DNA from 3 places in the Gallicola sp. Sow4_E12 genome. Region 1 is predicted to be linked to each of the others. Evidence: predicted binding sites of a transcription regulator. Region 1 holds the regulator's gene; each other region holds the start of a gene.
What was found. The regulator HrcA, encoded in region 1, represses chaperone genes, less so after heat shock. The targets are predictions, from matches to a motif close to ATTAGCACTCNATANTATNGAGTGCTAAT.
Positions count from the first base shown of each region.

Region 2: the regulator HrcA is predicted to act here: its motif matches at 2,324-2,352, upstream of htpG (molecular chaperone HtpG).
Region 3: the regulator HrcA is predicted to act here: its motif matches at 1,404-1,432, upstream of ACTQ46_RS07540 (co-chaperone GroES).

Region 1 covers NZ_JBQKLI010000001.1:193,138-197,434, reverse strand. Annotated here, with positions in the region: gene hemW (radical SAM family heme chaperone HemW) at 1-1,034, shown strand, start outside; gene hrcA (heat-inducible transcriptional repressor HrcA) at 1,146-2,189, shown strand; gene grpE (nucleotide exchange factor GrpE) at 2,199-2,717, shown strand; gene dnaK (molecular chaperone DnaK) at 2,740-4,297, shown strand, end outside.
Region 2 covers NZ_JBQKLI010000012.1:19,857-24,153, forward strand. Annotated here, with positions in the region: gene hisD (histidinol dehydrogenase) at 1-438, opposite strand, end outside; gene hisG (ATP phosphoribosyltransferase) at 448-2,052, opposite strand; gene htpG (molecular chaperone HtpG) at 2,374-4,248, shown strand.
Region 3 covers NZ_JBQKLI010000012.1:6,381-10,677, reverse strand. Annotated here, with positions in the region: gene ACTQ46_RS07555 (DNA-3-methyladenine glycosylase family protein) at 1-43, shown strand, start outside; gene trhA (PAQR family membrane homeostasis protein TrhA) at 50-688, opposite strand; gene ACTQ46_RS07545 (DUF1836 domain-containing protein) at 681-1,187, opposite strand; gene ACTQ46_RS07540 (co-chaperone GroES) at 1,460-1,744, shown strand; gene groL (chaperonin GroEL) at 1,758-3,377, shown strand; gene ACTQ46_RS07530 (molybdopterin-containing oxidoreductase family protein) at 3,499-4,297, shown strand, end outside.

The DNA.
Region 1 (4,297 bases):
AAGAGTACGTACATCTTCTGCTGCAAGAAATAGACCTTTACAAAGATCCATCTGTTTTCGTAGATACAATTTATATCGGCGGCGGGACCCCGAGTTTGTTTCCTTCGGAGTTCATAGAGAGAATCCTTTGTAAATTGAACGACTCCTTTTCTATTATGAAAAATGCAGAAATCACTCTGGAATGCAACCCTAATACGATCGACTATAATACAATAAAGAAATATACAGAAATAGGAATCAATAGAATTTCCTTAGGTGTTCAGTGTTTTCAGAATCATCATTTAGAAAAACTAGGAAGAATGTATACTTGGGAAAAAATAATTGAAGATTGCCAAATTATACGTCATGGCGGCATAAGAAATTTATCAATAGACTTAATATACGGATTTCCAGAACAAAAAATAGAAGATATTTTAGAGGATTTAGAGTTTATAGATCAAATACAGCCAGAACATATATCTTGGTATAATTTAATTGTAGAAGACAAAACATTGTTTGGTTATTTATATAAAAAAGGCGAATTGACTTTGCCCTCTGATGAAGAAGAAGAGGGATTATATTTACGTATCTGTCAAGAGTTGAAAAAAAGACGATATAAACAGTATGAATTGTCGAATTTCTCGAAACCCGACTATGCATCAATGCATAATTTAAAATATTGGCATAATGAGGAATACTTTGGCTTTGGAATTGGCGCATCAGGTTATATTAATAAAATTCGTTATAAAAACGACATCAATATGAAGGATTATGCTGTTTCTATAGATAGAAGAGAAAGTCCTTACTTGGAAGTAGAAGAATTGGATATGGAAACTTTAAAATTCGAATATATTATCATGCATATGCGTCTTGACTCAGGATTGTCCTTAGGTAGATTTGAAGAGCTTTTTGGGGTAGACCTTTATTTAATAAACAAAGCTATCATATCGGAATTTATAGAAAGCGGGCATTTGCAGCTTCAAAACGATAGAATTTCATTCACAGAGAAGGGTTTCTTTATATCCAACTATTTTCTTTCAAAAATAGATTTTTAATCGGCTAATTAGCCGATTTTTTTGTTTTTACTGTTGACAAACAGAAAATAAGGTACTATAATGTTGTTAGCACTTGAGTCAAGTGAGTGCTAACAACTGTAAGGAGGTGACTTGAGCTTGATCAATCAAGATTTAACAGATCGTCAAGAAAAAATCCTGTATTCTATAATAGATAGTTATCTAGAGACTGCAGAACCGGTGGGATCAAGAACCTTAAATAAGAAGTATGATTTAGGTGTTAGTCCTGCCACTATCAGAAACGAGATGAGCGATTTAGAAGATCTTTGTTTAATCATGAAAGCTCACTCATCATCTGGAAGAATCCCGACGGACGCTGCTTATAGACGATATGTCGATGATTTAATGAATAAAATTAATGCGAAATTATATGCTACAGAGAATCAATCGCTATCGACGACGAATTACAATCAATTTATTGATGCAGATAAAATAATCGTAGAAGCAGCAAGGATACTATCTTCATTAACAAACTATACCTGTATCACAATGCTTCGAACATCTTCTGATATTCATGTCGAGCATATCGAACTATTGCCGATTAATTACAATAATTTTGTAATGGTAGTCGTTTACAGTACTGGAGATGTTGGCAATCATATTATTCACAGCAATAGTTTATTAGAAGATGAAGACATTAGAAAAATCAATTTTCATCTGCGGTCGTTAATTACAAAAAAAGAAATTAACGAAATGGATGAATACAAGAATGAACTGATACGAAAATTAAATGATTATCCTTTTATTAGAGATTCTATTACTAGTGTTATCGAAGAAGAATTTAATAGTTTTCGGGAATTAAATTTTCATACAGAAGGATTGACTAATATATTTGATTATCCAGAATATTCTGATATGAATCGATTAAGAGAATTTATAGAGTTCGTTGAAAACAAAGAAAATATTATGAAGCTTTTTTTAGAAGAAGAGAATTACTTTTATGTGAAAATAGGGAAAGAAAACTCCATTGATATTTTAAAAGATAATACTGTTATCGTATCGTCTTATTTATTAAACCAAAGAATAAAAGGGAAAATTGCTTTAATAGCACCTATAAGAATGAATTACCCCAAGGTGATCGAAGCAGTTATGACAATATCCTGGAAAATCAATCATATGATTAATAATAGGAACTAGGAGGAGAGAATGAAAGAAAACAATATTCATTCAGAAGAAATCGAAGAGGAAACGGAAGACGAAATTATGGATGAGGAAGGTAGTGTTGAAGAAGAAATCGATGCGACAGAACAAGAGATCCTGGATTTAAAAAACAGTTTGTCAAGGATCCAAGCCGATTTTATAAACTTCAAAAATAGAACCCAAAAAGAAAAAGCTCAATCTATCGCGTTGGCAAATGAAGGTCTTATATTACGATTATTACCTGTAATCGATGATTTAGAAAGAGCTTTAGATCAGAAAAACTGCAGCAATGAGTTTTCCGAGGGAATCAGCATGATTTATAAAAATATGATAGAGATATTAAAAGGCGAAGGTTTAGAAGAAGTCCCTTCTGTAGGCGAACCTTTTGATCCTAATTTCCATCATGCTGTTGTTATGGAAGACAATGATGAACTAGAATCAAATCATATTATAGAAACGCTGCAAAAAGGCTATGTATTAAATGATAAAGTAATTAGGCCAAGTATGGTCAAAGTAAGTAATTAATTAATTTTAGGAGGAAGTATATATGAGTAAAATTATTGGTATAGATTTAGGAACAACAAATTCAGCAGTAGCAGTTATGGAAGGTGGAGAGTCTGTAATTGTACCGAATGCAGAAGGAAATAGAACAACACCATCCGTAGTTGCCTTTACAAAAGATGGAGAAAGACTTGTAGGAGAAACAGCTAAAAGACAGGCTATCACAAACCCTGGAAGAACTATCTCTTCAATTAAAAGAGAAATGGGATCTGATTATAAAGAAAGTATCGATGGCAAAGACTATTCTCCAGAAGAAATTTCAGCAATGATTCTTCAAAAAATCAAAAATGATGTAGAGTCTTATTTAGGCGAAACAGTTACCGAGGCGGTTATTACTGTTCCAGCATACTTTACGGACAGTCAAAGACAGGCGACAAAGGATGCAGGTAAAATAGCAGGTTTAAACGTTAGAAGAATTATCAACGAGCCTACAGCAGCAGCTTTAGCTTATGGTGTAGATAAAGAAACAAATCATAATAAAGTTATGGTGTTCGACCTAGGCGGCGGTACATTCGACGTTTCTATTCTTGAAGTAGGGGATGGAGTCTTCGAAGTATTAGCAACAAGAGGAAATAATAAACTAGGCGGGGACGATTTTGACCAAAAACTAGTTGATCATATGGCTGAAGAATTTATGAAAGAGAACGGACTTGATTTAAGAAAAGATCCTACATCTCTTCAAAGACTTAAAGATGCTGCAGAAAAAGCGAAAAAAGAACTATCTTCTACATTATCTACAAATGTAAACCTTCCTTTTATTACAGCAATTAATGGAACTCCAGCTCACTTAAATATGGATATCAACAGAAGCAAGTTTGAAGATTTAACTTCTGACTTGGTAAAAGCTACTGAAGGTCCAGTGAAAGAAGCTTTAAAAGATGCAGGCGTTTCTGCAAGCGAAGTAAACAAAATTCTGCTTGTCGGCGGATCTACAAGAATTCCTGCAGTGCAAGAGTCTGTTAAAAAATTAGTAGGGAAAGATCCTCAAAAAGATATCAACCCTGACGAATGTGTTGCAATCGGAGCAGCATTGCAAGGTGGTGTTTTAACAGGGGAAGTAAAAGACTTATTATTACTAGACGTTACACCATTGTCCCTAGGAATTGAAACTTTAGGCGGTGTTACAACAAAATTAATCGAAAGAAATACTACCATCCCTACTAAGAAGAGCCAAGTATTTACTACTTCTGCAGATGGACAAACTTCTGTTGAAATCGTAGTATTACAAGGGGAAAGAGAAATGGCTTCTGACAATACACTTTTAGGAAGATTTACTTTAGCTGATATCGCACCAGCACCAAGAGGAATCCCAAAAATCGAAGTATCTTTTGATATTGATGCGAACGGTATTGTAAATGTTACCGCTAAAGACCAAGGATCTGGAAAAGAACAAAATATGACTATTACTGCCTCTACAAATATGAGTGATGATGAAATCCAAAGAAAAGTAGATGAAGCTGAGAAATATGCAGAAGAAGATAAAAAGAAAAAAGAATCTATTGAAGCAAAAAATAATGCAGAATCTGTAATTTATCAAGCTGAAA
Region 2 (4,297 bases), on a different contig from region 1:
TGGAATACTATCCATAAGTACTGTAGAAGGGTAACCGGCTTTTCCTCCCGGTACATAGATGCCCACTCGGCCGATAGGAGTGATTTTCTGTCCTAAACGAACCCCGGGACGAAACTCTTTCATCCACGTTTCTTCCAGCTCGCATTCATGATATTCTTTTATATTCGCCGCCGCTTCTTCTAAAATTTCGAGAAACTCTTCTCCAACAGCTTCTCTGGCAGCTGTTACTTCTTCTTTTGTAACTTTAATATCCGAAAGCTCTACCCCGTCGAACTTCTCAGTATATTCAAGCAGTGCTTCGTCGCCTCTTTTTTTAATATTATCGATAATATCTTTTACCGTTTTTTCAATATCGGATTGATCGCTTTCGCTTCTTTTTAAAAGCTCGTCCATCTGCTCTTTTATTTTCCCTCGGTCTTCTACTTTTATAATTCTCATTTTTATCTCCTAATCCCTTAATTCTTCTAATAAACCAATGATGTCTTCTATTTCATCTCGTTTTGTTTTTAAAGCCACTTTATTGCAGATAAGTCTTGATCCTATTTCCATTATTTTATCCCCTACCTCAAGACCATTTTCTCGAAGAGTGTTACCTGTCTCTACGATATCTACTATAATATCAGAAAGACCTACAATAGGTCCTAATTCTACAGAACCGTTTAGCTTAATAATTTCTGTGTTTACTCCCAATCCGTCAAAATATTCTTTCGCCGTTTTCGGATATTTTGTGCCGATAATGATTTTACGATTATAATCGATCTCTTCGCCTTTTATTTTCGCCGTTGCCATCATGCATTTTCCGATATTTAAGTTCATCAATTCATAGGCTTCATAATCCGCTTCGTTCAAAACATCTTTCCCAACGACTCCCAAGTCCGCTGCCCCGCTTTGTACATAGACCGGAACGTCCGGCGATTTTACAAATATCACTTCTATTTTTTCAGTTTTATCTAGAAACAACAGTTTTCTGGATTCCTTGCTGTACTCTGGAAATTCTATACCGCAAGCAGCAAAACATTTCATGGTTTCTTTCGCTACTCTTCCTTTCGCCAAAGCAATATGAACCACCTCATCTTTTTGATCTTCTTTGATATAATCGATCACAAGATTTAAATTCATCCCGAAACCGCAGGCAGGTCTTTTTATGCCGAACTGCTCCGACAGATGATCATAACGCCCTCCGCTTAAAACCGAGGTATGGGCTGACCCTGCATATAGGTTAAAGACCATACCCGAATAGTAATTCAAATTAGAAGTAAAGGCCATGTCAAGCTTAATATAAGAATGCAGATCCCGATCTGCTAAATATTTATAAATTTCTCGAATCCGTTCTAACGCTTCACTCATTTTATCATTGAGTACATATTCTTCCGCTTCTTTCATACAGCGGTCATAAGAACCAAAGAGATTCGGAAAGGCAAGGAGCATTTGTTTATACTCGTCGCTTATTTCTATTTCATCTAGATAAAATTCTAAATCCCCTAGATTTCTGCTTTCTATAAGGCATCGGATTCTCATTTTAATCTCATCTCGAAGATCCAGCGCATCGAAAAGCCCTTCAAGATAATTGACATTTCCAATATCCACCTGTATCGTTTTAAAACCCAGCTCTTTAACCACTGTTATTGCAAGGGCTATAATTTCTGCATCGCATTTCGCTGAAGCATCCCCGAAATACTCTACCCCTGTCTGAAGAAAATCTCTGCCTTTCTCATTACGAGATCGGTATTCTCTAAAGATTGTAGTCGCATAACAATATTTTAAAATCTTCTCTGGATCAATTTCCCGATTTGCCGCCATTTTTGTTATAGGAATCGTCGCATCCGGTCTTAACACCAGAATCCTTCCGCTGCTGTCTATGGTTTTCACCATTTTATCTCGATCTATTTTCGTATTTCCTCGATATAATTCATAGTCTTCGAAATTTGGTGTGCTGATCTGGGTGTACCCTTCTCCTTCGCAAAGCTTGATAATCTGATGAGATAATTTCTCGTAGACTTCAATCTCAGCTTTTCCTTTATAATTGACCCCTTCAATATTATACTGACTCATTTATTCCTCCTATGAATAAAAAAAACCATTTCGTCTTTTCGACAAAATGGCAAACTCCAATATATAAACATCACAAAACACCATTTTATCTACTATTATATTAATATAAAATGGCGATGATGGATATTCATTTGTGAAGAAAATGTTGTTTTCATAATAACCCTCGCTTTATCTTGCTACCGTGATAATGTAATTGTATATTAATATTTTCAGATTGTCAACAATTAAAGGATCTATTCTTGACAAGAATCAATGTAAATCGTAAAATAATATTAGCACTATTCAAGTATGATTGCTAACAACAAGGAAAGGATGAATGATATGACTCAAAGAGAATTTAAAACGGAATCAAAAAAATTAATGAATCTTATGATCAATTCGATTTATACAAACAAAGAGATCTTTTTGAGAGAACTAATCTCAAATGCTTCTGACGCCATCGATAAACTGTATTACAAAACCTTATCCGATGACAACCTGAAGTTCAACAAAGAAGATTATTTTATTGAGATAAAAGCAGATAAAGAAAACCGTACCTTAACCATATCCGATACAGGAATCGGAATGGACGAGAACGACTTGGAAGAAAATTTAGGGACCATCGCAAAAAGCGGTACTCAAGATTTTAGAGAAGAACTTAAAAAATCTGACAAATCCGCAGAGATTATCGGACAGTTCGGTGTAGGTTTCTACGCTTCCTTTATGGTTGCTAAAAAAGTGACTGTTATTACTAAAAAATTTGGTTCGGATAAAGCCTTCAAATGGGAGTCTGAAGGTGTAGAAGGATACAGCATCTCTGAAACAACGAAAGACTCTGTCGGAACAGATATTATTCTAGAATTAAAAGATAATACAGAAGAAGAAAACTACGATTCTTATCTAGAAGAATATTCTTTGAAAAATCTTGTTGAAAGATATTCCAACTATATCCGCTACCCTATTAAAATGATGGTTACAAAGAGAAGAAACACAGCTTCAGAAGGCGAAGAACCGAATTATGAAGAATATCAAGAATCCGAAGTATTGAATTCGATGACTCCGATTTGGAAAAAAAACAAAAAAGATTTAACGGATGAAGATTATAACAATTTCTACCTTGATCAGCATTACGGATTTGACAAACCTTTATCTCATCTTCATATTTCAGCAGAAGGAACAGTTTCTTATCGAGCGATTCTTTATATTCCAGGCCAAACACCTTTCGACTATTATTCAAAAGATTATGAGAAAGGTCTTCAGCTTTACTCAAACGGTGTTTTGATCATGGATAAATGCGAGGCTCTTCTTCCAGACTACTACAGCTTTGTAAAAGGCGTGGTGGATTCTGAAGATTTAAGTTTGAATATTTCCAGAGAGACTTTGCAGCACAACAGACAGCTTTTAACCATCGCTAAGAACATCGAAAACAAAATCACTCAAGAATTGAAAAAGATGCAGGAAGAACGCCCTGAAGATTACGAAACTTTCTATCAAGCCTTTGGAAATCAGCTAAAACTAGGGATCTATGAATCTTACGGAATGAAAAAAGATCCTTTGCAGGATTTACTAGTCTTCTATTCTTCAAAGAGAGACTCCCGCGTCACTTTAAAAGAATATGCAGACTCCATGAAAGAAGATCAGGAATATATCTACTACGCAGCAGGAACTTCTATTGAACAAATCGAGAAACTTCCTCAAGGATCCGCGTTGAAAGAAAAAGATATCGAGATTCTTTATTTAACAGAAAGTATCGATGAGTTTGTTTTAAAAGTTCTTCAAAAGTATGAGGACAAAGAATTCAAATCTATCTCATCAGAAGATTTAGGTCTAGATGGAGATACTTCCAAAGAAGAACAAAATGAAGATCTTTTCGAAAGCATGAAAGATATCTTAGGAGATGAAGTTGTTGAAGTCCGAACCTCTAAGAGATTGGAAGAAGACCCAGTATGCTTGGTTTCCAGAGGCGATATCTCTATCGAAATGGAAAAAGCTTTATTGAATCAGCCAAATTCTATGGGTATGACTGCTCAGAAAGTATTGGAAATCAATCCAAATCATCCGATCTACGAAAAGCTTAAAAAATCGCAAGCAGAAAAAAATGAAGAGGATTTGAAATTATATACAGAGCTTCTTTATAATCAGGCAAGATTAATCGAAGGACTCCCTATCGAAGACCCGGTTGCTTATACAAACTCCATCTGGAAATTAATGAAATAACAAGTTTCCCTTCATCTATTGTGAAACACACTCCCGACCAGAGCTAAGG
Region 3 (4,297 bases), on a different contig from region 1:
CAGAGCGAAAGGCATCGGAAAAAAAGAAAAGAAACCTCGTTAAGGTTTCTTATGCTAGATAAAGATAAATACCTATAAAATGGCATATAGCTGCAATGAGTACAAAAAAATGCCAGATGACATGATTATAATAAAATCGTTCGCTTTTATAAAAGTAGGTCCCTGCTGTATAAAGAATACCGCCGGCTACAATCCATAGAAGAAAATTAACGGATGCATTGGCTAGAATAGGTTTTATAACGAAGATCGCCAGCCAGCCCATGATAATATAAAGGAACGTCGAAAGCCCCTTGTATTTATCATAATTATTATAAGTGAATATTTTATAGCTGGTTCCAATAACAACACAAGCCCAAACAATAGTCATCATCAAAACTCTCAGCCAGCCCTCTAGTACATTCATGAGCACCGCGGTATAAGATCCGGCGATAAAGAAATAGATAGAAACATGATCGAATATCCGCAAGATACGTTTTAGATCTCGGTTGGATGTGATGTGATAAATGCTGCTGGAGAGAAAAAGCAGGATAAAACAGAAACTATAGATGCTGAAGGAGACTATTTTTGTCATATTGCCTTCTTGTACTGCTGGAAAAATCAGTAGGACGGCAAAGATAATTCCTAAAACAACTCCAGTTAAATGGGTATAAAAATTCCATCGTTCATATTTTAATTCTCTACTATTCATTTATAAAGTCCTTCCTTTGTTCTAGTATCGTTTGTTTTGTGAAGTATTTTCCCCATAAAGAAAGTCCCGCCAGTTCAAATGGACCTTGTTCGCAGAGGTTGATCTGTCTTTGTTCGCCATGATAAAGATGCCACATCCATTCATAAGTAGTTTCCAAAGACAAGCAGAACAGGTCGTAGGCTTTGTCGTTGGGGTTGCTCTTTAAGGCGACGTTTATGGCTGTTTGTATTTCGGACATGGTAAGGACAGGCTTTAAGATTGTGATAACCATAAGCTGGCTTAGATGGCTCTTGTTGTATTTCTTGCGTTCTGGTTTCGGCATGATTTTCTTTTTTACATAATTATTGACCATAGATTTTGAAAGAATAGTGTCTTCATAAAAAAGAGAAAAATCTTCCAGCTGGTCGACGACGATTTGAATCATTTGATCGATATAGAGATCAAAATCCGGCAGTTCGTCCCATCGCTGAAAACAGATCGGTTTAAAGTTGCTGTTCATAATGCACCTGCTTTATATAACTTGATTATCTAGTATTGGATACTACATCCATCATAAATCTTATAGCAGCAAGTTACAAATTTCAAAAGGAAAGAATATTACTGAAAAACGAAGAAAATAATAGATAAAACACCTAAAAGTTGCAAAAATAAAAAAATAATATTTAAATCAGCTCTTGTAAGTTGACGACAAATAGATTATTATAAGTATAGTACTGTTAGCACTTACAACACACTAGTGCTAAGAACTATTAGCTCAAGGAGGAATTTATTATGGGATTAAAACCAATCGGTGAAAGAATAGTAATTAAAATGATTGAAGAGCAGGAAGCAAAAACTTCTTCAGGTATTGTTTTGCCAAACTCTGCAAAAGAAAAACCAGAAGTAGCTGAAGTTGTTGCAGTAAGCGAAGAGATTTTAAATGATGACGATACAAAAGATGTAATAAAAGTAGGCGATAAAGTTGTTTATTCAAAATATGCAGGAACTGAAGTAACAATAAAAGATGAAGAATATATTGTTGTAAAATTAGATGATGTATTAGCGATTGTTGAATAGGAGGTTAAAAAGTATGGCAAAAGAAATTAAATTTAGAGAAGATTCCAGAAAGTTAATGGAAGCTGGAATCAATAAATTATCGGATACTGTAAAAGTGACATTAGGACCAAAAGGAAGAAATGTCGTATTAGATAAAGAATTCGGTTCTCCCCTTATTACAAATGACGGAGTTACAATTGCGAGAGAAATCGAATTAGAAGATCCTTTCGAAAATATGGGTGCTCAGCTTGTGAAAGAAGTTGCAACGAAAACTAATGACGTTGCAGGGGATGGCACAACAACAGCTACACTTTTAGCTCAAGCGATTATTCGCGAAGGATTAAAGAATTTAGCTGCCGGAGCGAATCCTATGGTTCTTCAAAAAGGAATCACAAAAGCAGTAGAAAGAGCAGTAGAAGAGATCACAAAATTATCTCATTCTGTTGAAACAAGCGAAGCGATCGCTCAAGTTGCTTCTATTTCTGCAGCGGATGAAAAGGTAGGAAAACTAATTGCGGAAGCAATGGAAAAAGTAACAAATGACGGCGTTATTACTGTAGAAGAGTCAAGAAGTATGGGAACAAATCTTGAAGTTGTAGAAGGAATGCAGTTCGATAGAGGATATGTATCTCCTTATATGGCATCTGATACAGAAAAAATGGTCTCTGAAATGGAAGAACCTTATATTCTTGTGACAGATAAAAAGGTAACAAGTATTCAAGATATTCTTCCATTATTAGAAGAAATCGTAAAAGTAGGAAAACCTCTATTTATTATTGCTGATGATGTAGAGGGAGAAGCGATGGCGACTTTAGTTCTTAATAAAATCCGTGGAACATTCGATTGTGTTGCTGTAAAAGCTCCAGGTTTTGGAGACCGCAGAAAACAAATGCTTGAAGATATCTGTATCCTTACAGGGGCAACTCTTGTAACAGAAGATTTAGGATATGAATTAACAGATGCTACTGTTGAAATGCTTGGTAGAGCAAGAAGAGTAAGAGTCAGCAAAGATGATACTGTTATTGTTGACGGAGCTGGGGAAGAAACAGCTATTGCAGATCGTGTAAACCAAATCAAGGCTCAAGTAGATAATACAGAGTCTGAATTTGATCGTGAAAAACTTCAAGAACGTTTAGCGAAATTATCCGGCGGAGTAGCTGTTATCCAAGTAGGTGCTGCTACAGAAACTGAAATGAAAGAAAGAAAACTTCGTATCGAAGATGCTTTAGCTGCGACAAGAGCCGCTGTAGAAGAAGGGATTGTACCTGGAGGCGGAACAGTTCTTATTAATGTAATTCCAGTGCTTGAAGATCTTCTAAAAGAAGTTGATGGAGACGAAAAAACCGGTGTTCAGATTATCTTAAGAGCTTTAGAAGAGCCGATGAGACAAATCGCTGAAAATGCTGGATTAGAAGGATCTATTATCGTTGAGAAAGTAAAGAAAGCAGATAAAGATATCGGATTCGACGCTTACAACGAAGAGTATGTAAATATGTTTGAAAAAGGAATCGTAGACCCTACTAAGGTAACACGTTCTGCACTTCAAAATGCATCCTCTGTTGCTGCAATGGTATTAACTACAGAAGCAGCTGTTGCAAATATCAAAGAAGATGAGCCGGCTATGCCGCCAAACCCAGGTATGGGATATATGTAAGAAATACTTCGAGCAGAGAGAAATCTCTGCTCTTTTTCTTTGTGCAAAATTTTTTATCTTGACCCGATAATATTAACATTATAGTATTTCTATTAAGATGATAAAGAAAAAGGAGATGGAAATGATCAACAAAAAATTTAAAGAAGGGATATGCGGAATTTGTCCCGGTGCATGCAATGTTAATATCGAGTTTCAAGATGGGAAAATTTATAAACTACGTCCTTCAAAAATACATAAACCTTCCGCGGTCTGCTTAAGAGGATCTAAAGCGGAGGGGATAGTTTATTCTAAAGACCGTTTAAAAACGCCCCTCATTCGCAACGGAAAAAAGGGCGAATGGCATTTTAGAGAAGCTACTTGGGAAGAAGCATTGGATACAGCTTGTGAAGGTTTTAAACATGTCAAAGAAAAATACGGGGCAAAGGCCTTGGCGAGCCACATGGGAAGGGGAACCTTTGAACAAAGTTCGGAAGATTTTTTAAAAATTGCAAACCCAGACGGAACAAGACCCGGATTTTTTGCACCGCTAGGTTCTCCGAATAACGGATCCGTTGGATCGCTATGCTATAATGCATTCGGAACCTTCGCTCCGATGACGACATTCGGGCTTAGAGGGGGAAATATTGCTCCTGATTTGGAGAATGCAGAGTTTATTGTAGTTTGGGGAACAAATCCTATTGCTGGTTCTCCTCCTTTCATGTATCAAAGGCTTAAAGCTGCAAAAGAAAAAGGAACGCCTATTTTAGTAATAGATCATTATCATTCGCCTATTGCAAAGTTTGCGGGAGAATCCTTGAGAATCAAGTCTGGAACGGACGGAGCGCTAATACTTTCCTTAATGCATATCATTATAAAAGAAGAGCGATACGATTACCGTTGGATAAAAGAATATACATACGGATTCGAAGAATTAAGAGAAT